DNA from 2 places in the Streptomyces sp. NPDC091271 genome. Region 1 is predicted to be linked to the other one. Evidence: riboswitches for the same ligand, from Rfam matches in the RefSeq annotation. Region 1 holds a riboswitch; the other holds the start of a gene.
What was found. Region 1 has a riboswitch for S-adenosylmethionine ahead of ACIQM3_RS23055 (aminotransferase class V-fold PLP-dependent enzyme). Riboswitches for the same ligand answer to the same signal wherever they lie in the genome.
Positions count from the first base shown of each region.

Region 2: linked by a shared signal. The riboswitch ahead of thrC (threonine synthase) and the one ahead of ACIQM3_RS23055 (aminotransferase class V-fold PLP-dependent enzyme) in region 1 are both predicted to bind S-adenosylmethionine.

Region 1 covers NZ_JBIVVD010000005.1:414,222-428,308, forward strand. The annotation lists gene ACIQM3_RS23025 (NlpC/P60 family protein) at 1-812, opposite strand, end outside; gene ACIQM3_RS23030 (NlpC/P60 family protein) at 1,050-2,075, opposite strand; gene ACIQM3_RS23035 (NYN domain-containing protein) at 2,367-3,728, opposite strand; gene ACIQM3_RS23040 (hypothetical protein) at 3,766-4,008, opposite strand; gene ACIQM3_RS23045 (rhomboid family intramembrane serine protease) at 4,160-4,927, shown strand; gene ACIQM3_RS23050 (Lrp/AsnC family transcriptional regulator) at 4,924-5,205, shown strand; gene ACIQM3_RS23055 (aminotransferase class V-fold PLP-dependent enzyme) at 5,279-6,655, opposite strand; SAM riboswitch class IV at 6,835-6,952, opposite strand; gene trpD (anthranilate phosphoribosyltransferase) at 7,037-8,101, opposite strand; gene ACIQM3_RS23065 (cytochrome bc complex cytochrome b subunit) at 8,227-9,852, opposite strand; gene ACIQM3_RS23070 (Rieske 2Fe-2S domain-containing protein) at 9,849-10,901, opposite strand; gene ACIQM3_RS23075 (c-type cytochrome) at 10,898-11,707, opposite strand; gene ACIQM3_RS23080 (heme-copper oxidase subunit III) at 11,763-12,383, opposite strand; gene ACIQM3_RS23085 (hypothetical protein) at 12,571-12,972, shown strand; gene ACIQM3_RS23090 (Ig-like domain-containing protein) at 13,035-14,087, opposite strand, start outside.
Region 2 covers NZ_JBIVVD010000001.1:142,769-156,855, reverse strand. The annotation lists gene groL (chaperonin GroEL) at 1-257, opposite strand, end outside; gene ACIQM3_RS00825 (cold-shock protein) at 591-797, opposite strand; gene ACIQM3_RS00820 (MoaD/ThiS family protein) at 1,247-1,522, opposite strand; gene thrC (threonine synthase) at 1,552-2,853, opposite strand; SAM riboswitch class I at 2,872-2,999, opposite strand; gene ACIQM3_RS00810 (glucosyl-3-phosphoglycerate synthase) at 3,153-4,103, shown strand; gene ACIQM3_RS00805 (trehalose-6-phosphate synthase) at 4,173-5,549, shown strand; gene otsB (trehalose-phosphatase) at 5,555-6,403, opposite strand; gene ACIQM3_RS00795 (DUF3263 domain-containing protein) at 6,604-6,864, opposite strand; gene ACIQM3_RS00790 (ABC transporter substrate-binding protein) at 6,879-8,156, opposite strand; gene ACIQM3_RS00785 (ROK family protein) at 8,385-9,278, shown strand; gene nagA (N-acetylglucosamine-6-phosphate deacetylase) at 9,278-10,432, shown strand; gene ACIQM3_RS00775 (1-phosphofructokinase family hexose kinase) at 10,596-11,528, shown strand; gene ACIQM3_RS00770 (carbohydrate-binding protein) at 11,608-12,594, opposite strand; gene cdgB (diguanylate cyclase CdgB) at 12,727-14,087, opposite strand, start outside.

The sequences.
Region 1 (14,087 bases):
AGGCCGACACCGGCCTGCGCGTACGCCCACTGCATCAGCCCGGAGCAATCGAACCCGGCGGGCCCGTTGGCGCCCCAGACGTACGGACGGCCGAGGGCCTGCCGGGCCGCCATGAGAGCCGCCAGGCCGCGCGCGGAGGCTGGGGCCCCGGCGGTGAGCGTCTCGGACGGGCCTGAGCGGGACGCGCGGCCGAGGGACTCGCGGTCGGTGGCCGGCAGGGTGTGCAGGAGCTCCCGGGCCCGGGCCAGTTTGCCCTCCACGGTGCGCTTGTGGCGCGCCACCGCCGCGCGTTCCCGCTCCATGGCGGCGAGGGCCCCGGCGGCCTCCGCACGGCTCTGCGCGATCTTCCGCTGGGCGTGATGGAGCTTGCGCAGTGTCACGGCCCGGCGCTCGCCCGCGCGGTCCAGCGCGGCGGCCCGGTCCAGGAAGGTGTCCGGGTCCGAGGAGAGCAGGAGGGCGACCGAGGGATCGATGCCGCCCGAGCGGTACTGCGCGCCGGCCATCGAGCCGAGGGAGGCCCGCATCCGGTTGACGCCCTCCTGCGTCCGGGCCGCCGAGTCCTGGGCCCTGGCGATCCGGCCGCGCAGCCGGCCGAGGCTCTCCCGGGCGGCGTTGTACTGCTCGGTGGCGCGCTCGGCCTCCCCGTACAGCCGGTCGACCGCGGCCTTGGCCGTCCCGTGGGTCTCCTCGGGCACGGCGCTCGCGGGTGCGGCCTGGAGGCCGGCCGCCGCGGTGGCCGCGGCGGCGGACAGGACGGTGGCCCGGACGCCACGGTTGAGGCCGGGCCCGGTGGGGCGGCGATGCGAGACCACAGGAAGCCGCACTCCCTTCCGCTGTACGCAGATGTGCGCAGCCCCTGCCGCCCGGGACGGGCGGACCGACGACCGGGAGCTGCACGGCAGCGCAGACAGTAACCGGACGGCTGCACCGCGGCCAAAGGCCACGCCGCGGGCGGGAAGGGGACGGAAAAGCCCCGCCCCGCCGGTGACCTGTGGTCTCCGGTGGGGCGGGGCTCCGTCGAGGGGTACCGCGATTCGCCCGTTCGGGCGTCAGACGCGCACGCCGAACTGGAAGGTGCCCATGTAGTCCATCGACTCGTAGCGGACCACGGCGCCGGGCTTCGGGGCGTGCAGGATCTGGTTGTTGCCCGCGTACAGGCCCACGTGCGAGGTGTTGTTGAAGAAGACCAGGTCGCCCGGCTTCAGGGCGCTGCGGCCGATCCGGACACCGTCGTTGATCTGGGTGTACGTGGTGCGGGTGATCTGGACGCCGGCCTGGGCGTACGCCCACTGGGTCAGACCCGAGCAGTCGTAGGCGTTGGGGCCGGTGGCACCGGAGACGTACGCCTTGCCCTGCTGCGTGGAGGCGGCCTGGAGGGCGGCGGCGCCACGGGCGGAGGCGGGGACCTCGTTGCCGAGGTCGACCCGGTCACCGGCGGCGCGGCTGGCGCGCTGCTCGTCCTCGGCCATCTTGGCGCGCTCGGCGGCCGTGAGGGTGTTCAGCAGCTTCTGCGCGTCGGCGAGCTTGCCCTGGTACTTCTTCTTGTTCTCGTTCAGCGACTTGCGGACGTCGGCGAGGTCCGCGAGCTTGCCCTCGGCCTCCTTGCGCTGCTGCGCCAGGGTGCGCTGCTTCGCCTGGATCTTCTGCAGCGACTCGGCCTGCTTGGCCGTCAGCTGGTCGAGCGCGGAGGCCTGGTCGAGGAAGCTGTCCGGGTCCGAGGAGAGCAGCAGCTGGACCGACGGGTCGAGACCACCGGAGCGGTACTGCGCGGTGGCGAGCGAACCGAGCTCTCCGCGCAGGGTGTTGAGCTCGTCCTGGCCGCGGGCGACCTTGTCCTGGAGCGCCTCGGCCTGCTTCTTGAGCTTGTCCTGCTGCTCCTTGGCGCCGTTGGCCTTCTCGGTGGCGACCTCGGCCTCGTGGTAGAGCTTGTCGACCTTCGCCTTGACCTCGCTCTTGGTCGGCTTGGGGTCGGCGTGCGCGGCCTGGGAGGTCAGGGCCACGGCTGCGGCGGCGGTCGCGGTGAGCACGGTCACGCGGGTGCGGCTCGGCTGCTTGGGACGACGGTGGGACGCCACGAAGGCGAGCTCCTTCTTCCTCGAGCCGCCTACCGGGCTGTGGGGGAAAAAATCCCCGGCTCCGTGCACGTCACGGACTCGGCGGTTCCTTCGCCGTCACCCCGGGTGGGCAATCAACCGTGCGAAGGTTCGAGGCCTGACCCTAGTGACCATCTTGTGATCAGTTCAAATCCTCACGAGCAAAATCTCGTCACACCAGGCACTTCTTTACTTTCATCACACTGCGTGTAGCGGCGACTTGACGGTACGTTCCAAAAATTCCGACAAGTCACTCATGCCTCACATGACGCGTCAGACGCGCGAAAGGCGCTTCAGGAGCAAGGCGGACGCGACCGGTCGCGCACCGGCCTTCGCCACCCCGTCGGCGACTTCACGGTCTGTGGAGACCACGACGACCGGCCTGCCCGCCGGTTCGGCACGCGCCAGTTGCCGGATCAGCTCGTCCGCGGTCACGCCCGCCTTGCTGAAGAGGACGCGGACCCCGCGCGGTGGTGCGAGCAGGACGGGGGCGGCCAGTTCGGCGCCGTCGAAGACGCATGTCATCTCGGCCCCGGTCTGTGCCGCGAGGACCGAGAGGCCGCCGAGGAGGCGCAACCGCTGCTTCTCCAGGGGCATCTGCGGATAGCCGGTCTTGGTGACGTTGTAGCCGTCGACGATCAGATGCGCCTGCGGCAGGGCGAGCAGCTGGTCGAGGAGCGCCGGGTCGGTCTCCGAAAGGGCCCTGGCGGCAATGTCCTTCGGTGACATCCGCCCGGGCTCCACAGCTTCGACACTGTCGGCGGGGCGGAGCGAGGAAGGGGGCAGGGCCAGTTCGCGGCGGAGCCCCTGTGCCGCGTCGAGCACGGTGTCCAGGAGCAGCCGCAGCCGCATGTCCTCGACCGAGCGCCCCTCCCTGGCCGCCCGGCGGCCCGCCTCGACGGAGGCCTCGGCCTCGGCCAGCCGCGCCTTGAGCCGGCGGGACTCGCTCTCGGCCGCGGAGACCTGGGCCGCGGCCTCGGCCCGCACGGCGTCGGTCTCGACGCCGGCCTTGCGCAGAGCGGCCTCTCCGCGCTTCACCTCGCTGAGCGCGCTGCGCAGTTTGCGGTGCAGGGAGTCGGCCTCCTTGCGGGAGGCGTCCAGCTCCGAGCGAAGCCGTTCGGTGTCGGCCCTGGTCTGGCCGCGGGCGCGGTCGAGCTCCTCACGCAGCCGCTGCAGCTCGCGCCTGGCCTCCTCGTCCGCACGCTCGGCGTGGGCCCGCTGGACCTCCTCGCCGGCCGCGGCCACCAGCTTGACCCAGCCGGCCGGCCGCAGCACATAGGCGGCGGCCGCCACATCGACGGGGTCGGCGGCGGCGGGCGGGGCACCGGACCCGAGGGCATCGGCCAGCTCCGGCTGGGTCTGGCCGATCCGCTCACCGATGCGCCGGCGGAACACCGGGTCGCTCTCCAGGGCCGCGGCCATCGCGTTACCCGCGAACTTGGCCCGCCTGCTCGGGGTGAAACGGGCGTACTGCCGGAGCTGGGCGGGGAGTTCGCCGACGGTCAGACCGCCGAACGCGTCCGAGACCAGCGCCACCACCTTGCGGCGCACGCCCTCGGGCAGCGGACGGTCGAGCGACTCCGCGGTGCCGTCGGCCGCGTCGGCCGGTCCGGCGCCGCCTGTCGGCTGCTCCACCATCCATCACCCCAATATGTCTGTCCGCACGGCCCCGTCAGGAGTCGGCACCAGGCCTGTCGACCAGCTCGATCTGGTCCACGGCGTTGCACCAACGACAGCGCACCGACTCGATGGTCTCACTGACCACCTCGCGCTCCTCGACACTCGACTCCCCGGCCAGGTCGAGATGCACGTACTCCACGACCTTGGAGGAGCGCGTCACATCGAAACGGGTCAGGTTGCCGCAGAGCGTGCAGCGCCAGCGGGTCCCGTCCGTCGGCTGGGGAACCGTCGTCATCGTTGCGTCCTCTTTCGTCGTTCGTCGAGTCTCGTGCGTGCCCAGGCTTCGATCTCGCGGTGCGCCGTCGAACTGCGGATGTCCTGCTGTAACCCTACGGCCTTGCGCATACCTATCGGCACGGCGAGGCGGTCTGTCCCGTTCTCACCTGGTGCGTCATGCTCTGTACGTGACCTATCGGCGGGAAGTCCACTGGCGGAGGCGGGCCGGAGAGCTCCGGGCCGCTGCCGCGGCGGGCGGCGCCCCGGTCACGTACGGGCTGATCGCGCTCTGCTGCGCGGTCTTCCTGATCAGCCCGCTCTCCGGGTTCAACCCCGCCTACGGAAGTGCCGACGCGCTGCTGGCCGCCCAGGCCGGGTATTTCGAGCGGTGGGGCGTGATCCCCGCCGAGCTCACGGAGGGCTCGGTCCACGCGGCCCTGACCCCGCTGACCGCGCTCTTCGTCCACGGCAGCTGGCTGCACCTGCTGGGCAACATGCTCTTCCTCTACGTGTTCGGCGCCATGGCCGAGGAGCGCATGGGCCGCACCGAGTTCACCTTCTTCTATCTCGCCTGCGGCTACTTCGCACTGGTGGCCTACGCCGTGGTGCACGCGGACTCCGACCAGACACTGGTCGGCGCGTCGGGGGCGATCTCCGCGGTGCTCGGAGCGTTCCTCTATCTCTTCCCCCGGGCCCGTGTCACCAGCCTCTTCCCGTTCCTCTTCTTCCTGCCGCTGCGTTTCCCCGCCTGGATCGTGCTCGTGTTCTGGTTCGTCCTTCAGTGGCTGGCGGCGCAGAGCGCGGGCAGCGGCCCGGGCGTGGCGTACCTCGCGCACGTGGCGGGTTTCGCGGCCGGCTTCCTCTACGCCTGGGTGCGGTTCCGGGGTACTAGAGTGAAGTCTCCAGCCACGGCCACTGAGGGAGAAAGCCAGCCGTGATCACCGCGATCGTGCTCATCAAAACCAGCGTGGACCGGATTCCCGAGATCGCCGAGGCCATCGCCGCGCTGGACAGTGTCAGCGAAGTCTTCTCGGTCACCGGTACGTACGACCTGATCGCCATGGTCCGGGTCGCCCGGCACGACGATCTGGCCGATGTCATCCCGGGCCGGATCAGCAAGATCCAGGGCGTCGAGGGCACCGACACCCATGTGGCCTTCCGCACCTACTCGCAGCACGACCTCGAGGCGGCCTTCGCCATCGGGCTCGACGCCTGAGACCGCGTACGGCTCCGGCCGGGGACGGGGCGACAAGCCTCCCGTCCCCGGCCGGAGCCGTGTCCGGACCCGCTCAGACCTGCGCGGCACCCCGGTCGGGCACGCAGCGGCCCTCCTCGGTGCGGTAGCTCCAGCGGGCGCCCTTGCTCACGAGCTCGCGGACGGCGCCCAGGAACCTCTCGATGTGCTCGTCCGGCGTGCCGGCTCCGAAGCTCACCCGGATGGCGTTGAGGGACCTCTCCCCCGGCGCGGCCTCCGGCGCGCCGCACTCACCCGGCTCCTGCGGCTCGCTGCCCAGCAGGGTCCGCACCAGCGGGTGAGCGCAGAACAGTCCGTCGCGCACCCCGATGCCGTACTCGGCGGAGAGCGCCGCGGCGAAGTGCGAACTGTTCCACCCCTCGACCACGAAGGAGATGACGCCGACCCTCGGGGCGTCGTCGCCGAAGAGCGAGAGCACCTTCACCTCGGGGACGTCGGCGAGCCCCTCACGGACCCGTGTCACCAGCTGCTGCTCCCGGGCGACCAGTCGGTCGAATCCGGCCTCGGTCAGGGCCTTGCAGGCCGCGGCGATGGAGTAGACGCCGATGACGTTGGGCGATCCCGCCTCGTGCCGGGCCGGGGTGGTGTGCCACTCGACGTCCACGCCGCCGTCGGTGCGCCGGGCGACCTTGCGGGAGGCACCGCCACCCGCGAGGTACGGCTCCGCGTCCACCAGCCAGTCGGCGCGGCCGGCGAGGACGCCCGAGCCGAAGGGCGCGTACAGCTTGTGCCCGGAGAAGGCGACCCAGTCGACGTCCAGCTCGGTGATGTCCACCGGGTGGTGGGGCGCCAGCTGCGCCGCGTCGAGCACGATCCGCGCCCCGTGTGCGTGGGCGGCGGCGGCCAGTTCCTTCACCGGCCACAGCTCACCGGTGACGTTGGACGCGCCGGTCACGCAGACCAGTGCGGGGCCGTGGGGCTCCCGGGCCGCCAGCGCCCGCTCCAGCGTGGCGACTGCCTGGTCCGGGGTGCGCGGGGCGTCGAGGTAGGTCACCCGGGCGTCGCGCCAGGGCAGCAGCGAGGCGTGGTGCTCGGTCTCGAACACGAACACCTGGCAGTCGGCGGGCAGCGCGGCGGCGAGCAGGTTGAGGGAGTCGGTCGTCGAGCGGGTGAAGACCACCTGGTCCTCCGCGCGGCAGCCCAGGAACTCCGCGACGGTCTCGCGGCTGTTCTCGAACAGGTCGGTGGAGAGCTGCGAGAGGTAGCCGGCGCCGCGGTGCACGCTGCCGTAGTACGGGGCGTAGGCCGCCACGTCGTCCCAGACCCGCTTGAGCGCCGGGGCGCTGGCCGCGTAGTCGAGGGCGGCGTAGGTGACGTCTCCGCCGGTAACGAGCGGAACGGTGACATCGGCACCCAGAACCGGCAGCGGGGCACAAATGGACTGGTCGACGGCAGCGGTGGAGACAGACATGGCGAACTCCCGTAAAAGGCAGGCGAGATCCACACGCGGGCAGTCCGACAGGACGCAGCGGCGCGGGGAAGGAAAGAAAAGGGTGTGCGGAGAAGGGCTGGAGCCCTATCGCATTCGCTTGCTCACAGAAGACTCCCTGGGACCAGGACCCCAAGGGGTGGCATCCAACGATGCCGAGGGGCCCGCGCTTGCCACAGACCTCGCTGCCTGCGGCCTGGTCTTCACCCGGGGCACCCCGCCACGGACGGAGGGTTGCCGGACAGCGGGCCGGGGCCGTAGTCGCTGTCACTCATGACCTGCGCAGCATCTTGCCATACCCACGGTGACGCGCAAGGGCGCAGTCCGCGATCCGGACTGCGCCCTTGCTCACACCGTGCGCACTCAGGCGTTGCTGGCCGCCACCCAGCGCTCCAGCGCGCTCCTGGCCGCACCCGAGTCGATCGACCGCGCGGCCCGCGCGATCCCGGCCGAGAGCTGCTCGTCCAGCGAGCCCTCGCCCGGGTCCAGCGCGACCAGTGCGGCAGCCGAGTTGAGCAGCACCGCGTCGCGTACGGGGCCGGTCTCCCCGTCGAGCAGCCGGCGGGCCACATCCGCGTTGTACGAGGAGTCCGCGCCGCGCAGCGCCTCGACGGGGACCAGGTCCAGGCCGACGTCGCGCGGGTCGAATGCCTGCTCGCGCACGGTGCCGTCGCGGACGATCCAGACCCGCGAGGTCGCCGTGGTGGTCAGCTCGTCGAGGCCGTCGTCGCCCCGGAAGACGAGCGCCGAATTCCCCCGGTCCGCCAGCACGCCCGCGACGATGGGCGCCATCTTCGGGTCGGCGACCCCGATGGCCTGGGAACGCACCCGGGCCGGGTTGGTGAGCGGGCCCAGGATGTTGAAGGTGGTCTGTGTGCCCAACTCCTTGCGCGCCCTGGCCGCGTACCGCAGGGCGGGGTGGAACTTCACGGCGAAGCAGAAGGTGATGCCCGCCTCCTCGGCCACTGCGACGACGCGCTGCGGCGTCAGTTCGAGGTTGACGCCGAGCTTCTCCAGCACGTCGGACGCCCCGCTCGCCGAGGAGGACGCCCGGTTGCCGTGCTTGACGACCTTCGCGCCGGTCCCCGCGACGACGATCGCCGACATGGTGGAGATGTTGACCGTCTTGGCCATGTCGCCGCCGGTGCCCACGATGTCGACCGTGCGGCCGGGCACCTCGATGGTGTGGGCGTGCTCGTACATGGCGCGGACGAGTCCGGTGACCTCGTCCACGGTCTCGCCCTTGGCCCGCAGCGCGACGGCGAAGCCGGCGATCTGCACGTCCGTGGCCTCGCCGCTCATGATGCGGTCCATGGCCCACGCGGTGTCGTCCGCGCCCAGGTGCTCACCGCGCAGCAGGGGGGTCAGCACGCCGGGCCAGGTACGGGCCGCCACGCTGTCGCCGCCGTCCGGGGTCACAACGTTCATGGTCCGCTCCTGGGGGTCCACAGCCGATACAAGGGATACATCCCACCCTATCCAGGCCCGGGGGCAGCGAAGAGCCCCGTCCATCGGATGGACGGGGCTCCTGCTGTGGCGGTCAGCTGAGGTGATCAGTGGTGGCCGTGGCCGCTGGTGATCTCCTTGTACTCCTCGGCGGTGGGCTTGGCGATCTGGTTGTCCTCGCCGTAGTAGCTCCTGCTGAGCCTGGCCCGGAGCTTCTGCAGCGCCGACGGCTTGCGCTCGACACCGTTCTCGTCGACCGTCGGGCCGATCTCGACCGGCTTGTACTGCTCGTGCGCGGTGAGCGTGTGCAGCTGGCCGGGGCTGAGCGGCTCGTGGATCTCGACGAATTCACCGTGCGGCAGGCGCTTGATGGTGCCGGACTCGCGCCCGTGCAGCACCTTCTCCTTGTCGCGGCGCTGGAGGCCGAGGCAGATCCGCCGGGTGACGACGAACGCCAGGACCGGGCCGACGAAGAAGGCGATCCGTACGAACCAGCTGATCGCGTTGAGCGACAGGTGGAAGTGGGTCGCCCAGATGTCGTTGCCGCCGCCGATCAGCATGACGAAGTAGATCGTCACCCAGGCGACGCCGAGGCCCGTGCGGGTCGGGGCGTTGCGCGGACGGTCCAGGATGTGGTGCTCGCGCTTGTCCCCGGTGATCCAGGACTCGATGAACGGATACATCGCGAGTGCCCCGAGGACCACACCGAAGAGGACCAGCGGGATCAGCACGCCGAGGACCAGCGTGTGGCCCCAGAGGTTGATCTCCCAGCCCGGCATGACACGGACGAAGCCTTCGGCGAAGCCCATGTACCAGTCCGGCTGGGCACCCGTGGACACCTGGTCGGGACGGTAGGGGCCGAGCGCCCAGATCGGGTTGATCGAGGCGATCGCCGCGATGATCGCGATGAAGCCGAAGACCAGGAAGAAGAATCCGCCCGCCTTGGCCATGTACACCGGCAGCAGCGGCATGCCGACGACGTTCTTGTTGGTCTTTCCCGGACCAGCGAACTGCGTGTGCTTGTGGAAGAACACCAGGATGAGGTGGCCGACCACGAGCCCGAGCATGATGCCGGGCAGCAGCAGGATGTGGATCGAGTAGAACCTCGCGATGATGTCGGTCCCGGGGAACTCCCCGCCGAACAGGAACATCGAGATGTACGTGCCCACGATCGGCATCGACAGGATCGCGCCCTGCGTGAAGCGCACACCCGTACCGGAGAGCAGGTCGTCCGGGAGCGAGTAGCCGGTGAACCCGGTGAACATGCCGAGGACGAACAGCAGGAAGCCGAACAGCCAGTTGATCTCACGCGGCTTGCGGTACGCGCCGGTGAAGAACACCCGGAACATGTGCACGAACATGCCGGCGAGGAAGATCACCGCTGCCCAGTGGTGGATCTGCCGGACGAGCAGACCACCGCGGACGTCGAAGCTGATGTCCAGCGTCGAGGCGTAGGCCTCGGACATCCGGATGCCCTGCATCGGCTCGTAGGAGCCGTGGTAGACGACCTCGTTCATGCTCGGGTGGAAGAACAGCGTCAGATACACACCCGTGAGGATGATGATGATGAAGCTGTAGAGGCAGATCTCACCGAGCATGAAGGACCAGTGGTCCGGGAAGATCTTGCGCATGTTGGCCTTGGCCAGGCCGTAGATGCCGAGCCGGCCGTCCGCCCAGTCGGCCACCCGCTCACCGGCGGGCGCCTTGCGCTGTGTGTCTGTCGCAGTACTCATCCGCGCTCCCAGAAGGCAGGACCGACGGGCTCTTCGAAGTCACCGAGCGCCTCGAGGTTGCCCTCGCTGTTCACGCCGATCCGCAGCTGCGGAAGGGCGTGACCGGCCGGACCGAAGATGACGCGGGCGCCGTCGGAGAGGTCGAAGGTGGACTGGTGGCACGGGCAGAGCACGTGATGCGTCTGCTGCTCGTACAGGCTGATCGGGCAGCCGACGTGGGTGCAGATCTTGGAGAAGGCCACGATTCCCTCGTGGGCCCACTCGCGCTCGCGCTTGTCCTTGATGTTGTCCGGCTCGATGCGGATGATCATCAGGGCGGCCTTGGCGATCTGCGACTGGAAGTCGTGCGCGTCCTCCTCCAGGCCCTCGGGCATGGCGAAGGTCAGCGAACCGACGACGACGTCCTCGGGACGCAGCGGCTCCATCGTGTTCATGTTGACGAGCTGCTTGCCCTTGGCCCACAGGGTCTTGCGGAGCTTCTTCTCCGGCAGCGGACCGAGGTCGCGCAGCAGCACCACACCGGAGAGCGGCACCAGGGCCAGCGCACCGAACATGGTGTTGCGGATCAGCTTCCGCCGCCCGATCGCGGACTCCTTGGCACCGGCCGCGAAGTCGGCCATGACCTTGGCCTTGACCTCGGGCTCCGCCTCGATGGCGTGCCGGTCGTCGGCGACCTCCACGTCGGACATCAGGGTGCGCGCCCAGTGGACGGCCCCCGCGCCGATGAGGAAGAGCGCCAGGCCCAGGGTCAGGCCCAGGGAGAAGTTGAGCGCGCTCACGTGGCCGAACGGCCAGATGTAGACGATCTGGTCGACCGGGAAGATGACGTAGGAGGCGATGAAGCCGACCGTCGCCAGCATGGACAGCGTGAACATGAAGGCGACGGCGCGCTCGGAGCGCTTCGCAGCCCGTTCGTCGATGTCCTGGATGCGCGGCTTGTGGGCCGGCAGCCCCGGGTCGGCGAACGGGTCGCCCGCACCCTCGACCGCGCCGTGCGCGGTGCCCTGCTCTACCGGCAGGTTCTCTTCTGGAATCTGTTGGCTACTCATGACTTCTTGGCCTTAGCGGTGTGGGCCGCGACCCATACGGCGATGGCGATCAGGCCGCCCAGGCCGAAGATCCAGCCGAAGAGACCTTCGCTGACGGGGCCGAGGCCACCGAGCGAGAGCCCACCGGGGTCCTCCGACTCATCACCGTTGACGGTCTTGATGTACGCGATGATGTCTTTCTTCTCCTGCTCCGGCATCGTGCTGTCCGGGAAGGAGGGCATGCTCTGCGGGCCGGTCTGCATGGCCTCGTAGATGTGCTTCGGGCTCACGCCTTCGAGGTCCGGGGCGTACTTGCCGTTCGTCAGCGCGCCGCCCTTGCCGGTGAAGTTGTGACACTGCGCGCAGTTGGTGCGGAACAGGTCACCACCCTTGGCCACGTCCGCGCCGGCAGGGTCGACCTGGCTTCCGGTCGGCGTGATCGGACCGGCGCCCAGGGACGCGACGTACGCCGCGAGCTGGTCGATCTCGGCCTGGGTGTAGATGACCTTCTTCTTCGGGACCTGGGCACCCGGCTGCTGAGCCGGCATGCGTCCGGTACCGACCTGGAAGTCGACGGCGGCGGAGCCGACGCCCACGAGGGACGGCCCGTCGGTGGTGCCCTGACCGCCGGATCCGTGGCAGCTGGCGCAGCCCACGGAGTAGAGCTTCTTGCCCTCGTCGATGGCGAGGGACTGGGCGGTTTCGTCGGCCTGCGCCTTACCCGCAGGCGCGAACGCGGCGTACAGCCCCCCGGTAGCCGCCAGCGCGAGGAGTAGTACGACGACCGCCGCCAGCGGATGGCGTCGTCGTGCGGAGAGCTTTTTCACGGATTACCCCGGTGTCAGGATCTTCTGCGTCGATGATGGGTGGGTGCGAGCCCGGTTACTTGATCATGTAGATCGTGGCGAACAGGCCGATCCAGACGACATCGACGAAGTGCCAGTAGTAGGACACGACGATGGCGGCTGTGGCCTGTTCATGGGTGAATCTCGAGGCCGCGTATGTCCTGCCCAGGACGAGCAGGAAGGCGATGAGACCGCCTGTCACATGCAGACCGTGGAAGCCGGTCGTCAGGTAGAACACCGAACCGTACGGGTCGGAGGACAGGGAGAGACCCGCCTCCTTGACCAGCTCGGTGTACTCGAGGACCTGGCCTCCGATGAAGATCGCACCCATCACGAACGTGATGATGAACCAGGTGCGGAGCTTCTTCACATCGCCCCGCTCCGCGGCGAATACGCCGAGCTGGCAGGTGAGAGAGGAAAGCACCAGGATCGTGGTGTTCGTCGCCGAGAACGGGAAGTTCAGATGGTGAGCCATCTCCTTCCAGTGATCGGGTCCCATCACCGATCGCAGGGTGAAGTACATCGCGAAGAGGGCCGCGAAGAACATCAGCTCGGAACTCAACCAGATGATGGTTCCGACGCTGGTGAGGTTCGGCCGATTGACCGACGGGTGCGCGTGCCCGGTTTCTACTGTCGTTGCTGTCGCCACGACCGACATTATGTCGGTCGCTTATCCCGCCCTCACTCCGGGGGGTGCCGTTCGGTGTGTCAGCGCTGTGTGTCCTCACCGAACGGCCCATCGAATCGCTGTCTTTACCGGTGCTGACAGGCAGTCCGCCGGAGTACGATCCGCCCATCGGTTCATGCCCGGAGAGCCCCGAAGACACAGACGTCACGGAGGAACAATGCAGCCGACCGCCACGGTCCTGGTCTACAGCGACGACGCCAACACCCGCGAGCAGGTGAGGCTGGCAGCCGGTCGGAGGCCTGCGGCGGACGTGCCACCGGTGGAGTTCCTGGAGTGCGCCACCCTGCCCGCCGTCCTGAGCGCACTGGACCGGGGCGGTGTCGACGTCTGCGTGCTGGACGGCGAGACGGCGCCGGCGGGCGGTATGGGCGTCTGCCGGCAGATCAAGGACGAGATCTTCGACTGCCCGCCCGTCCTGCTGCTGATCGGACGCCCGCAGGACGCCTGGCTGGCCACGTGGAGCCGTGCGGACGCCGCTGTGACGCATCCGGTGGATCCGGTCGACTTCGCGGACGCACTGGCCTCCCTGCTGCGCCACAGGCTGTCCGTGGAGGCCTGAGGCGGAGGGGCCCCGAACCCCTCCGCGGTGTCCTTCCGGGGCGCGGCGCACTCCCGGCCGGGTCAGACCTGGGGGCGCAGCCGCGCCGCCTCGACGTCGGTGCCCGAGTCCGGTGTGCCGCCCCCGTGCAGGGCGCTGCCCTTCCGCCAGGCGTCCCAGTCCAGGTTCCAGTCGCCGAAGCCGTTGTCGAACGGCGTCATCGTCTCGCCGTCGCTCCCGACGACCTTGACGATGTCGCCCTCACGCACGGTCTCGAAGAACCACTGGGCGTCGGCGGTGCTCATCCCCGTGCAGCCGTGGCTGACGTTGGCGCTGCCCTGCGAACCGGTCGACCAGGGCGCCGCGTGGACGTACTCACCGCTCCAGGTGACGCGTGTCGCCCAGTAGACGGGCAGGTCGTACGACTCCGAGGAGCCGGCGGCGATGCCGATGCTCTCCCCGCGCATGCGTACGAACTGCTCCTTGGCCAGCACCACCTTGACGCCGTTACGCGTGTCGAAGCCCGGCTTGCCCGTGGTGACCGGCAGGGTGTTGATCACCTCACCGTTGCGCAGCACGGTCATGGAGTGGTCGGAGGCGTCGGTGATCGCTTCTATGCGGTCGCCGGTGGTGAGCTTCAGGGGCTTCGCGACGCCCCCGTAGAGGGCGTTGCTGACCTTTATGCCCTTGAGGTTGCTGCGGACGTCGATGGTGGCGTCGGCGGGCCAGTACTCCTTGGGCCGGTAGTGCAGGGTCTTGGCGTCGACCCAGTACCAGGCGCCCGTGACGGCGGGGGTGGAGCGGACCTGCAGCCCGCGTTCCACGGTGGCCCTGGAGGCCTTGTCGGTGACCGGAGCGCTGAGTTCCGCTGTGAGGGGCTGTCCGACGCCGTAGGTGCCCGCCTGTGGGCCGAAGGCCACCTTCAGGAACTTCTTGGCCGAGGTCGTGCCGAAACCGTACGTACGGCTGCCAGGGGCGCCGTCGCCGTTCTCGGTGGAGACCTTGACGGTGTATCGGGTGCCGGCCGCGAGCGAGGTGGTGGAGTGCCACCGCTTCCCGTCGGCGTCGAGTTCGCCCGCCAGGTGGCGGCCCTCCCTGTCGACGGCCGTCACGTCCGTGATCTTCGCGTCGTCGTC
Region 2 (14,087 bases), on a different contig from region 1:
TCGCCGGCGACGTCGTCCGTCTTCTTGGCGACCTCCTTGACCAGCTCCGCACCGATCTTCTCGTACGGGTCCTCGAGCTCGATCTCCTTGGCGATGGAAACACCATCGTTGGTGATCGTGGGCGCGCCCCACTTCTTCTCGAGGACGACGTTACGGCCCTTGGGGCCGAGGGTGACCTTGACGGCGTCGGCGAGCTGGTTCATCCCGCGCTCGAGACCGCGCCGTGCCTCCTCGTCGAACGCGATGATCTTGGCCATGTGAAGTGGTCCTCCCGGACAGGGGTGGATTTCTCCGGACCGAGTGGCGCCCGCGACGGACGGCCAGCGTGCTCAGTGGTTCCTTGCCCCACCGAGCCTGCGGGCCTCACCGGCCCGGTCCAAGTTTTCTGTCACTCTCACCTGGAGAGTGCTAACGCCAATGATTAGCACTCGACCCCTTCGAGTGCAAGCGTCCTCTTCGCGATGTGGACAACCTGCGGGCGCGCCGGGAGCACCCCGCCGGACGGACGAGGACGCACGTGAGGCCCGTACCCCTGGCCGGGGTACGGGCCTCACGTGCGTGAGTAGTGTCGTTGGCCGACCGCGCCGAGCTCAGCCGACGGCGAGCTTGACCATGTCCGCCTGCGGCCCCTTCTGGCCCTGCGAGATCTCGAATTCAACTCGCTGACCCTCTTCGAGGGTGCGGTACCCGTCCATCTGGATCGCGCTGTAGTGGACGAAAACATCCGCACCACCGTCGACCGCGATGAAGCCGTACCCCTTCTCCGCGTTGAACCACTTGACGGTGCCCTGAGCCATGCCTAACTCCCCTATTACTGGCCCTTGCACGAGCACCGCACTTCGCGGGCCCGGGTCAGAACTCACCCTCCGACAGGAGAGGGTGGCGTGCGCCGGAACGCGTCGACCGCGGCCGAATGTATCTGCCCAACTGCCCTCTGCAACAGGTCAATCGGACGAGAATTCTGGGCACAGGTGACCGCACGCAATGGGGGGATTCACAAGATTCCAGGGCAAGTCGGGCCTGACAAAGGCGACTTATGCCACAAGGCGTTCACTTACTTTGGCTGCTTCTTGTCGCGGCCGGGCGCATTCTCATATGCGGGCGGCATGGGCAGCTGCGGGGACTTCCCCAACTGTACCGTGCTCAACCATGCAGAATGGCCCCCTCCGCTTCTCTCGCGGAGGGGGCCATGGTGCTCACGCTGTGCGGTCGGGCCGCCGATCGGGCCCGTGACCGTATGGGGGGATCAGCCTCCGGCGACGGCCGGGATGATCGAGACGCCCGCGCCGTCCGGGGTCTTCGCGTCCAGACCGCCCTCGAAGCGCACGTCGTCGTCGTTGACGTACACGTTGACGAAGCGGCGCAGCTTGCCCTGGTCGTCCAGGACACGGGCGCCGATGCCCGGGTGGTTCTGCTCCAGGGACGCGATGACCTCGGAGAGGGTCGCACCCTCGGCCGGGACCTCGGCCTGACCGCCCGTGTAGGTGCGGAGGATGGTGGGGATACGGACCTTGACGCTCATGTGGGTGCCTTCCTCGGTCTCTCGGGTGGTCAGTTGGCGGCGGCAGCGAGGCCGGCGTCGCGGAACGCGTCCAGGCTGGGCCTGATCGTCGCCGACAGGCCGGTCGTGGGGGCGACCGCGTCGAGCGTCTTCAGTCCGTCGCCGGTGTTCAGGACGACGGTGGTGAGGGACGGGTCGAGCAGGCCGGCGTCGATCAGCTTCTTCGTCACACCGACCGTCACCCCGCCCGCGGTCTCCGCGAAGATGCCCTCGGTGCGGGCCAGCAGCTTGATCGCGTCGACGACCTGCTCGTCGTTCACGTCCTCCACGGCGCCGCCGGTGCGCCGGGCGATGTCCAGGACGTAGGGGCCGTCGGCCGGGTTGCCGATCGCCAGGGACTTGGCGATGGTGTTCGGCTTCTGCGGACGCACCACGTCGTGGCCGGCCTTGAAGGCGGTGGAGACCGGGGAACAGCCCTCGGCCTGGGCACCGAAGATCTTGTACGGCTTGTCCTCGACGAGGCCGAGCTTGATCAGCTCCTGCAGCCCCTTGTCGATCTTCGTGAGCTGCGAGCCGGACGCGATCGGGATGACGAGCTGGTCGGGCAGCTGCCAGCCGAGCTGCTCACAGATCTCGTACGCCAGGGTCTTGGAGCCCTCACCGTAGTACGGCCGGAGGTTGACGTTGACGAAGCCCCAGCCCTCGCCGAGCGGGTCACCGATGAGCTCCGAGCAGAAGCGGTTGACGTCGTCGTAATTGCCCTCGATGCCGACCAGCTCGCCGCCGTACACCGCGGCCATGACGACCTTGCCCTGCTCCAGGTCGTGCGGGATGAACACGCAGGAGCGGAAGCCGGCGCGGGCGGCGGCGGCACCCACCGCACCGGCGAGGTTGCCGGTGGAGGAGCAGGAGAGGGTGGTGAACCCGAAGGCGCGGGCGGCCTCGACGGCGATGGCGACGACACGGTCCTTGAAGGAGTGCGTCGGATTGCCGGAGTCGTCCTTGACGTACAGACCACCGGTCACGCCCAGCTCGCGGGCGAGGTTGTCGGCCTTGACCAGCTTGGTGAAACCGGGGTTGATGTTGGGCTTGTCCGCGACATCGGCGGGGACCGGCAGCAGCGGCGCGTAGCGCCAGATGTTGTTCGGACCCTCGGCGATGCGCTTCTTCAGCTCTTCGGGGGAGCCGCTCGGCAGGTCGTACGCCACTTCGAGCGGCCCGAAACAGGACGCACAGGCGAAAATGGGGCCGAGCTCGAAACGCTCGCCGCATTCGCGGCAGGAAAGTGCCGCGGCGGGACCGAGGTCCACTGCGGAGGTATTGGTGTCGGCTGCAACTGTCTGCACGGCCATGATGGCGGAGGCCCTTTCTCCTCATCTTCCTTGCGACGTATTTCGCCACAAGACGGAATTGGCACCTTCCCCACCGTGACCTCGCGGTCGGCAGGAGGGTTGCCGGGACTTCAACGGGCCGTTCCCTCAGTCCCTCTGGATGAGCGCTATGGCACCGGACCATGGATCCGGGCGTTTATTCGCGGACCGACCCCGACATGCGAGGGTCATCCGCGTTGTTCAAGACTGTAACCGAAGCACCGGACGATTGAGATAGTCGTCCGAACCGCGAGATGGATCACATACAGGGAGTATCGACCGTGCTGGAAGAGGTGGAACGCTGGCTGACCAGGCGTTCCTGGTCTGCTGCCGACCGCCCGCTGGACCGGCTCACGGCCGCGCGGGCGAGGGATCCGCACCGCTCGCGCGTGAGCGTCGTCCTGCCCGCGCTGAACGAGGAGGCGACGGTCGGCGCGATCGTCGCGGAGATCCGGCGCGAGCTGATGGAGAAGGTCCAGCTCGTCGACGAACTGGTGGTGATCGACTCCGGATCCACCGACGCCACCGCCGACGCGGCGCGGCTGGCCGGCGCCCGGGTCGTGCACCGGGACGCGATACTCCCCCGGATCCCCGCCCTCCCCGGCAAGGGCGAGGTGCTGTGGCGATCACTGCTGGTGACCAGCGGGGAGATCGTCTGCTTCGTCGACGCGGACCTCAAGGACTTCTCCGCCGACTTCGTCTCCGGGATCGTCGGCCCGCTGCTGACCGACCCCTCGGTGCAGTTCGTGAAGGCCATGTACGACCGGCCACTGGGCGACGCCGCAGGCCAGGGCGGCCGGGTGACCGAACTGGTGGCCCGCCCGCTGCTCAATCTGCACTGGCCCCGCCTGGCCGGCTTCGTCCAGCCGCTGGGCGGCGAGTACGCGGTGCGGCGCTCCCTGCTGGAGCAGCTCCCCTTCCCCGTCGGTTACGGAGTGGAGCTGGGCCTGCTCGTCGACGCGCTGCACACGGTCGGCCTCGACGCGCTGGCCCAGGTCGACGTCGGCATACGCAAACACCGCCACCAGGACGGCCAGGCCCTCGGCCGGATGGCGGCCACGATCTACCGCACGGCGCAGCTGCGGCTCTCCCGGGGAGCCCTCGTACGCCCCGAGATCACCCAGTTCGAGCGGGGGCCCGACGGATTCGTCCCGCACACCCATGCGGTGGACACCGAGGAACGCCCCCCGATACGGGAGATCGCGGAGTACGCCTCGCGGAACGCGGCGTAACGGTTCCTCCCGCCCGGCTCCGCACACACTTCACGTTTGGCGGCTTCCCGAACGGGCTAGGTTCGGGACATGGTCTCCGAGCACGCTGCCCAGGTCCTCGTCGCGTCCAACCGCGGTCCGGTGTCGTACACACGGCGGGAGGACGGCACGCTCGACTCGAAGCGGGGCGGGGGCGGGCTCGTCTCCGGCCTCAGCGCCGTCGACGACAAGCTGTGGGTCTGCGCCGCCCTCAGCGACGGCGACCGCGAGGCGGTCCGGCGCGGTGTCTCCGAGCCCGGGGTCCGGATGCTCGACATCGACGCCGGGGTCCACGCCGACGCGTACAACGGCATCGCGAACTCCGTGCTCTGGTTCGTCCACCACATGATCTACCAGACGCCGCTGGAGCCCGTCTTCGACGCGGAGTTCCGCCGCCAGTGGGCCTCCTTCGAGGCGTACAACCAGGCCTTCGCCGAGGCGCTCGCCGAGGAGGCGGGCGAGGGTGCGGCGGTCCTGGTGCAGGACTACCACCTCTCGCTGGTCCCCGGCCTCCTGCGCGAGCTCCGGCCCGACCTGCGGATCGGGCACTTCTCGCACACCCCCTGGGCGCCCGTCGACTACTTCCGGCTGCTTCCCGACGACATCGGCGAGCAGCTGCTCAACGGCATCCTGGGCGCCGACCGCGCCGCGTTCCTCACCCGCCGCTGGGCGGACGCCTTCATCAGCTGCTGCACGGAGGTCCTGGGGGGCACCGGCCGCACCCGGATCGGGGTGCACGGGCTGGGCGCCGACGGGGACTTCCTGCGCCGCCGCTCCCACGAGGCGGACGTGGACGACCGCATGGAGATCCTGCGGGAACAGGTCGGCGCGGACCGGCGCACGATCGTGCGGGTGGACCGCACGGAGCTCTCCAAGAACATCGTGCGCGGCCTGCACGCCTACCGTGCGCTGCTGGAGGAGCGCCCCGAATGGCGCGAGCGCGTGGTGCACATCGCCTTCGCCTACCCCTCCCGGCAGGACCTCACGGTCTACCGCGACTACACGGCGGAGGTCCAGCGGGTCGCCGACGCGATCAACGCGGAGTACGGCACGGAGGGCTGGACCCCGGTCCTGCTCCATGTCGACGACGACTTCGCCCGCTCCCTGGCCGCGTACCGGCTGGCGGACGTGGCCCTGGTCAACCCGATCCGTGACGGCATGAACCTGGTCGCCAAGGAGGTCCCGGTCGTCTCGGACCACGGCTGCGCGCTGGTGCTCTCCCGCGAGGCGGGGGCGTACGAGGAGCTGGGCGAGGACGCGATCGTGGTCAACCCGTACGACGTCTCGGCCACGGCGGCGGCGCTGCACGAGGGGCTCACGATGGACCCCGACGAGCGCGGCGCCCGCTCGAAGCGCCTGGCCGCCGCCGCGACCGCCCTGCCACCGCAGCAGTGGTTCCTGGACCAGCTCGACGCGCTGCGGGCCTGAAGACCCTAGGACTGCGTGACGCGCCCGGCGATGGAGCGGAGCAGTTCCGCGACCGCCGCCGGGCCCGGAAGCAACAAGTCGGCGCGGTCCGCGAGTTCGGGGACCTCGGTGCCGCTGCACACCAGCAGACCCTTGATGCCCCGGGTGCGGAGCTTCTCCACGGCGGCGTACGCGGCGAGGTCGCCGAGGTCGTCACCGGCGTAGAGCACCGTCTCGGCGCCGGTCTCCTTCACGTACTCCTCCAGTGCCACGCCCTTGTCCATGCCCGGCGGGCGCAACTCCAGGACGAGGCGGCCGGGTTCGACGACCAGGTTGTGACGCGCGGCCAGGCTGCCCAGCGGAGTGCGCAGGGCCTCGAAGGCGGCCTGCGGGTCGGCGGCACGGCGGGTGTGCACGGCGACCGCGCGGCCCTTCTCCTCGATCCAGGTGCCGTCGTCCCCACCGGCCTCCTCCAGCACGGCGGGGAGCTCCGCCAGAGCAGCCGCGACGCCGGGGTCCGGCGGAGGGGCGTGGACGGTGGCGGTGGCGGCGTCCCAGCGCTCGGCGCCGTAGTGCCCCAGGACGACGAGGTGGTCCAGGCCCGGCGCCCCCGCGAAGCCTCCGTACCGTACGGCGGTGTCGGCCGGGCGGCCGGTGATCACGGCGACGGCGGCGACCTGGGGAGCGAGCGCGGAGAGGGCCGGGACGACATCGGGGTGCGCCCGGGACCGCTCCGGGTCCGGGACGATGTCGGCGAGCGTGCCGTCGAAGTCCAGCGCGACGACCGCACGGGCGGGCCGGGCCAGGAGTGCGGCGAGGCCTTCGCGGCCGGCCTGGGTGGACGGGGTCGGGATGGGGTGTGCCGAATTGCCCATGGCCCGAGCGTAGCGGTGAGCAGAACAAAACCCAGCCCAGCCGCCATCCCTGCGCCTCACCGGGGCAAAGCCCGGCCCGCCGTCATCCCTGAGGCTCACCGGGGCAAAACCCAGCCCCGCCGGCGTTTGAGGCGCGGGGTCGGGGACGGAGCCCCGGGAGGGCCGGGGCTCAGCGGGCGGAGCCCCGGGAGGGCCGGGGCTCAGCGCCGCCCCCGCCTCGCGTCCCGGACCCGCCGCAGCCGGTTCACCGTCACCGGGTCCGCCTCCAGCGCCCGTCGGTCCTCCAGGAGCGCGTTGAGCAGCTGGTAGTAGCGGACCGGCGAGATCCCCAGGTCTTCCCGGATCGCCCGCTCCTTCGCGCCGGGGCCCGGCCAGGAGCGCCGTTCCAGGGCCAGCACCGCGCGCTCCTGGTCGGAGAGCGGGGCAGCGGAGTCCGCGTCGTCAGCGGGAGGGCCGGTCATATGAACCAACCTACCTATTCGGCACTCTCCGCCTGCCGGGCCTGGGACGCGATCTCCACCAGCACGCTCTCCGGGCTGCCGCCGGGCTCGACCGCCGAGCCGATCTTCTCCTTGATGCTTTCGCTGGCCTGCGCCCACGACGTCTTGCCGAACGGGTACAGCTGCGAGTTCGGCAGCGCCGACAGGAACTCGCGCAGCTGCTTGTGCTTGCTGTCCGTCTCCATCGCGGCGGACGCGGTACCGGTCACGGGCAGCAGGTCGTACTGGTCGGCGAAGGCGAGGACGTTCTCGTCCGTGTAGGCGAAGTCGAGGAACTTGCCGATCTCCGCCCGGTGGCCGTTCTGCTTGAAGCCCATCATCCAGTCGGCCACGCCCATCGAGCCCTTGCTCGGCCCCTCGACCCCGGGCAGCGGGACCATGCCGACCTCGACGCCCTGCTTCTCGGCCTCCTGCATCAGCGTCGGGTGGCCGTTGAGCATGCCGACGTCACCCTTGGTGAACGCGTCGAAGGCCTTCGCCCGGTCGAGCTTCCCCGGGGCGACGGGGCCGGTGAGGCCCTTCCCCACGAGGTCGTTCTTCAGCCACTTGAAGGTCTCTATGTTGGCCTGGGAGTCGATGTTGTAGTTGCCGACCTCGTCCGTGTAGCCCCCGCCCCCGCTGAGCAGCCACATCAGGGTCTCGGCCTGGGACTCCTCCTGGCCGAGCGGCAGGGCGAAGGGGTAGGTCACACCGCGCTGCTTGAGCGCGGCGGCGTCTCTCTGGATGTCGTCCCAGGTCTGCGGGGCCCCGAGGCCCGCCTTGGCGAAGAGGCCCTTGTTGTAGAAGAGGAGCCGGGTGCTGGCCACGAACGGAAGGCCGTACAGAGTGTTGTCGACCTCGCCCGCGTCGGTGAGCGAGGGCAGGAAGTTGGACCCGGTGCGGATGGCGATCATCTCGTCGGCAGCGTAGAGCTTGTCCGCCTTGGCGTAGTCGGCGTACGCCCCGATCTGCGCGATGTCGGGGGCCTCGCCTGCCTTCACCATCTCGGCGACCTTGCGGTCGACGTCCTTCCAGGAGTAGACGCTGACCTCGACGTCGATGTCGGGGTTGGCCTTCTCGAACTTCCCGGCGACGTCGTCCCAGTACTTCTGGGAGCTGTTCTCCGCATTCGTGCCGTAGTCGGCCGCGACCAGCCGCAGGGTGACATCGCCGCCCCCGGTGTCCGAACCGCACCCCGACAACGTCGCCGTCATCCCGAATGCGGCCACCACCGCGGTCAGACCCACATAGCGCCGCTGCACAGCCTTGCCCATCCCTACATTGGTCGACGCGGACACCGCCGCTCCCGACGGCGAACCCGCGATACTGCCTCACGACCGCACGGAGGTCTACACCACCTGCGTATCGATTCGGCAATCTAGCAGGACCGTTTTGTATGGGTGCTCAACAAACCACGATAGTGGACTAGACCTTTTAGGGGTCGGCGGGCGAAACTGTCTTCCGTGAGACACGTCATCGCCCTCGATGTGGGCGGCACAGGAATGAAGGCCGCTCTGGTCGGGGCCGACGGCACCCTGCTCCACGAGGCGCGCCGGGCCACCGGCAGGGACCGCGGCGCCGAGGCCGTCGTGGAGACGATCCTCGGCTTCGCCGAGGACCTTCGCGCGTACGGCGAGGAGCACTTCGGCGAGGGCGCCGTCGCCGCCGGGGTCGCCGTGCCCGGCATCGTCGACGCGGAACGCGGGATCGCCGTCTACGCCGCGAACCTGGGCTGGCGCGACGTGCCCCTGCGCAAGCTGCTCGGCGAACGGCTCGGCGGCATACCCGTCGCGCTCGGCCACGACGTCCGGACCGGAGGCCTCGCCGAAGGACGGATCGGTGCCGGCCAGGGAGCGGACCGCTTCCTGTTCGTGCCGCTGGGCACCGGAATCGCCGGCGCCATCGGCATCGCGGGCACCATCGAGGCGGGCGCCCACGGTTACGCCGGTGAGATCGGCCACATCGTGGTCCGCCCGGACGGCCCCGACTGCGGCTGCGGCCAACGCGGCTGCCTGGAGACCCTCGCCTCGGCCGCCGCCGTGTCCAGGGCCTGGGCCGCCGCGTCCGGAGACCCCGACGCGGACGCCGCGGACTGCGCGAAGGCCGTGGCCTCGGGCGACCCGGCGGCCCTGCGCGTGTGGCGGGACGCCGTCGACGCGCTGGCCGCGGGGCTGGTCACCGCACTCACCCTGCTGGACCCCCGCACGCTCATCATCGGTGGCGGTCTTGCCGAGGCAGGGGAAACCTTGTTCACACCACTGCGTGCGGCTGTCGAGGAACGGGTCACGTTCCAGAAGCTGCCTCACATCGTCCCGGCGGCCCTCGGGGACACCGCCGGATGCCTGGGCGCAGGGCTGCTCGCCTGGGATCTACTCTCCACGGAGGTTTCCGCCTGATGGCCGGACGCGCAGACAGCACGGTTCTCGCAGGTGCCCGGGTGGTGCTTCCCACCGGCACCGTCGAGAACGGCCGGGTGATCATCGAGGGCACCCGGATCGCCGGCAGCACGCGGGAGGACACCCGGACCGTCGACCTCTCGGGCCACTGGGTGGTCCCCGGATTCGTGGACATCCACAACCACGGCGGCGGCGGCGCGTCCTTCGCCACCGGCACCGCCGAGGACGCCCTGACCGCGGTGCGGGCGCACCGCGCACGCGGCACGACGACCGTCGTCGCCTCGACCGTCACCGGCGAGATGGACTTCCTGGCCCGGCAGGCCGGCATGCTCTCCGAACTGGTCGAGCAGGGCGAGCTCGCCGGAATCCACTTCGAGGGCCCCTTCATCTCCCCGTGCCGCAAGGGCGCCCACAGCGAGGGCCTCCTCCGCGACCCCGACCCCGCAGAGGTCCGCAAGCTGCTCGACGCGGCGCGCGGGAGCGCCAGGATGGTCACCCTCGCCACCGAGCTCCCCGGCGGCATCGAGTCCGTACGGCTGCTCGCCGAGCACGGGGTGATCGCCGCCGTCGGCCACACGGACGCGACGTACGAGCAGACCGTCGAGGCGATCGACGCGGGCGCCACCGTCGCCACGCACCTCTTCAACGCCATGCCCGCCATCGGCCACCGCGCCCCCGGCCCGGTCGCGGCGCTGCTGGAGGACGAGCGGGTCACCGTCGAGCTGATCAACGACGGCACGCATCTGCACCCCGCCGCCCTGGAGCTCGCCTACCACCACGCGGGCGCCGGCCGGGTCGCGCTGATCACCGACGCCATGGACGCGGCCGGTGGGGGCGATGGCTTCTACGAGCTCGGACCACTCGCCGTCGAGGTCAAGGACGGCGTCGCACGCCTGGTGGAGGGCGGTTCCATCGCGGGCTCCACCCTCACCCTGGACACCGCGTTCCGCAGGTCCGTGACCATCGACCGGATCCCCGTCGAGGACGTCGTCCGGTCCATCTCCGCCAACCCGGCCCGGCTCCTCGGCCTGTACGACAAGGTCGGCTCGCTGGAACCGGGCAAGGACGCCGACCTGGTGGTCCTGGACGCGGACTTCGCGCTCAAGGGCGTCATGCGCCGGGGCGAGTGGATCCTGGAGCCCTCGGTCGGCTGACCGTCCGGGCCGGCCGACGGGCGGTTGAACACGTAACGAAGAGACGGCGGTTGTCCCGCGGACCTGGGACGGCCGCCGCCTCTTTGGCATGATCATCAGGGACGGCGCCGCCGGGGAGACGGCGCGTGGACAGGGACGATCAAGGAACCGGGGGCCGGTACAGGTGATACTGACCGTCACGCTGAACACGGCACTCGACCTGACCTACGCCGTCCCCGCACTCGTCCCGCACACCAGCCACCGTGTCGACGAGGTGACCGAGCGCCCCGGCGGCAAGGGCGTCAACGTGGCCCGGGTGCTCTCCGCCCTCGGCCACGAGACCGTGGTGACCGGCTTCGCCGGCGGCGCCACCGGAGCGGTCCTGCGCGAACTCCTCGGCGCACTCCCCCACCGCCCCACCGACGCCCTCGTCACCGTCTCGGGGAACACCCGCCGCACCCTCGCCGTCGTCGACCGCTCCAGCGGTGACACCACCCAGCTCAACGAGCCGGGCCCGCACATCGGCGCCGGCGAGTGGGCGGCCTTCCTCGGCACGTTCGGAGAACTGCTCCCCGGCGCCGCGGCCGTCGCCCTCTGCGGCAGCCTGCCCCCCGGCATCCACGTCGGCGCGTACGCGGAACTCGTGCGGCTCGCCCGCACGGCCGGCGTACCCGTGCTACTGGACACCGACGGCGAACCCCTGCGCCGCGGTATCGCCGCCCGCCCCGACCTCGTCAAGCCGAACGCCGACGAGCTCGCCCGGCTCACCGGCTCCCGCGAACCCCTGCGTGCCACCCGCGACGCCCGCCGCCGGGGCGCGCACAGCGTCGTCGCGTCGCTGGGCGCGGACGGGCTCCTCGCCGTCACCCCCGACGGCGTCTGGCGGGCCGCACCGCCGACCGCCGTACGGGGCAACCCGACGGGCGCGGGCGACTCCGCCGTGGCCGGACTGCTGTCCGCCCTCGCCGAAGGGCTCGGCTGGCAGGACCGGCTGACGCGCGCGGTGGCCCTGTCCACGGCGACCGTGCTGGCGCCGGCGGCCGGCGATTTCGACCGCGCCGCCTACGAGGACCTGCTGGCCCGCGTCACCGTCGAACAGGACGCGGCGGCCGCCTGAGAGGTCCCCGGGAACGACCGCGTCCCGGCTCGCTGGGCGATGACCGGGACGACGGTGGTGCGATTTTCTGAGCGGCGGATCAGTCCTTGACGTGACCCGACTTCAGCGAGAGCTGGTCGAGGTTGGCGTCGCACGAGTCGCCCTCGTTGCACGACAGCATCAGGGTGTTCGACCCCTTGTCGAGCTGCACGTACGCGAACGTCCTGGTCCAGCCCTTCTCCAGGTCACCCTCCGCGGCGTGCGCGAAGTTCGTCATGTTGATGGACCGGGGCGCCTCGTCGTTGACGGTCAGGGACGTCTTGGCGTCCTTGCCCGGCACGCCGTACGTCACGAACAGCGTGTACGCACCGCTCCGGGGCACGTCGACCGTCCAGGTCGCCGACCGGCCGACCTCGTTGAGGCTGATGTACTGGCCGTTGGCGCTCTTGGCGCCCTTGACCGTGTTGTCCAGCGAGGCCGTACCGCCGAGCGTCAGCGTCGCCGCGTCCTGCTCGGGCAGGTCGACGGGCTCCTTGGACGGCTTCGCGGACTTCTCCGGCTTCGGGGAGTCCTCGACCTCGTCGGCCGGACCCGCCGACGATCCGGCCTCGTCCTTCTTGCCGTCGCTGTCGTCGCCGGTCATCAGCGCCGCACCGATGCCGATGAGCACGACCGCGACCACCGCGACGGCCGCGATCAGCAGCGCCTTGGTGTTGGGGCCCCCACGGCCGGGACCGCCGTTCCCGCCGGGCACCGACCCGTGCTGCGCGGTCACCGCACCGCCGGGGTAGGTCTCCGGCGCCGCGTACTGCGGGTTCGGCTGGCCGTACTGGGGCTGCTGGCCGTACTGCGGCGGAGGCTGCTGGCCGTACGCCTGCTGCGGCGGTACCTGCCCGTACTGGCGCTCACCGACCGTCCGCACCTGGTTGTAAGACGTTCTGGGCACGCCGGGCTGCGCGGCCGGACCCGGGTAGCCGTATCCACCCTGCCCGGGCGGCTGTGCGCCTGCCGCCCGTCCGTCCTCGTACAGATAGCCGAACGGATCGTCGTCCTCGGGCTTGCTCGCGCCGTTGTTTCCGGCCGTCATCCCTGGGTCACTCCTCACCATGTCGCCAGCCGTCGCCGACCGGCCGAGCCTACCCCGAACGGAGCACGCGTCGAATTGCTCTCGGTCCCCCGGAAAACCGGGCGGTGTACGGGGACAGCCAGGGCGTGAACGTCAGCCGGCTCTGCGGTGAACCTTCGATCGGGACCGCTTTTCCACATACATCCGCTGGTCGGCGGAGTGCAGGACCTCTTCCTCGGTCATGCCGCACTCGGCCCAGCCGATACCGAAACTCGCCCCGACCCTGACTGCCCGGCCGTCCACCCGGATGGGCGGAATGATGGCGTTACGCAAGCGTACGGCCAGATCCGCGGCATCTGCGGCCCCGAGACCGTCCGCGAGGACGACGAATTCGTCACCCCCGAGCCGCGCGACCGTGTCACCGTCCCGTACGCAGGTCGTCAGCCGCCGGGCGACCTCGATGAGAACCGCGTCACCCGCGTGATGCCCGAAGCGGTCGTTGATGGACTTGAAGCCGTCCAGGTCGCAGAAGAGCACCGCGAGCCCCTTGGTGCCGTCGTCGCGGTCCGGGTCGGGCGCCTCGATGTGCACATGGTGGTCGTAGGGGCCGACCCCCGGGGCGACCTCCCCCTCGTAACCGTCCGCCCGGTAACCGTGCGCCGCGCTCTCGACGTCGCCGTAGGCCGCGTCCAGCGCCTCGATCGCGCTGGAGGTGACCGAGTGAGGCCTCTCACACAGCCGCGCGCCGAGCCGGGAGCGCAGCTCGGCACTGTTGGGCAGACCGGTGAGCGCGTCGTGCGACGCGCGGTGCGCGAGATTCAGCTCGTTGCGCTTGCGCTCCTCGATGTCCTCGACATGGGTGAGCAGGAAGCGCGGCCCGTCGGTGGTGTCGGCGACGACGGAGTTGCGCAGCGAGACCCAGAGATACGTGCCGTCCCTGCGCCCGAGCCGCAGCTCCGCCCGCCCTCCCTCGGCGGACGTGCGGAGCAGGGTGCCGATGTCCTCGGGGTGGACGAGGTCGGCGAAGGAGTAACGGCGCAGGACGGACGCGGGGCGTCCCAGGAGCCGGCAGAGCGCGTCATTGGTGCGCAGCAGCCTGCCGTGCTGGTCGCCGCCCATCTCGGCGATGGCCATGCCACTGGGGGCGTACTCGAACGCCTGGCGGAAGGATTCCTCGCTTGCGCGGAGCGCCTGCTGTTCACGCTCGAGCCTGACCAGTGCGCGCTGCATGTTTGCTCGAAGGCGAGCGTTACTGATCGCAATGGCCGCCTGGGAGGCGTACATCTGGAGGGCCTCACGGCCCCAGGCGCCGGGGCGGCGGCCGTTGCGCGGCCTGTCGACCGATATGACCCCCAGGAGGTCCAGACCTCCGCCGGAGGCGTACATGGGGGCGTAGAGGCGGTCCAGGGGGTGCCACTCGTCCTCGAAGCGGGGCTCGGGCCCCTCGGTGTGCCACTGCGGTACGTCGTCGTCGAGGAGCACCCAGCCCTCGGTGTGGGGTATGAACCGGAGCT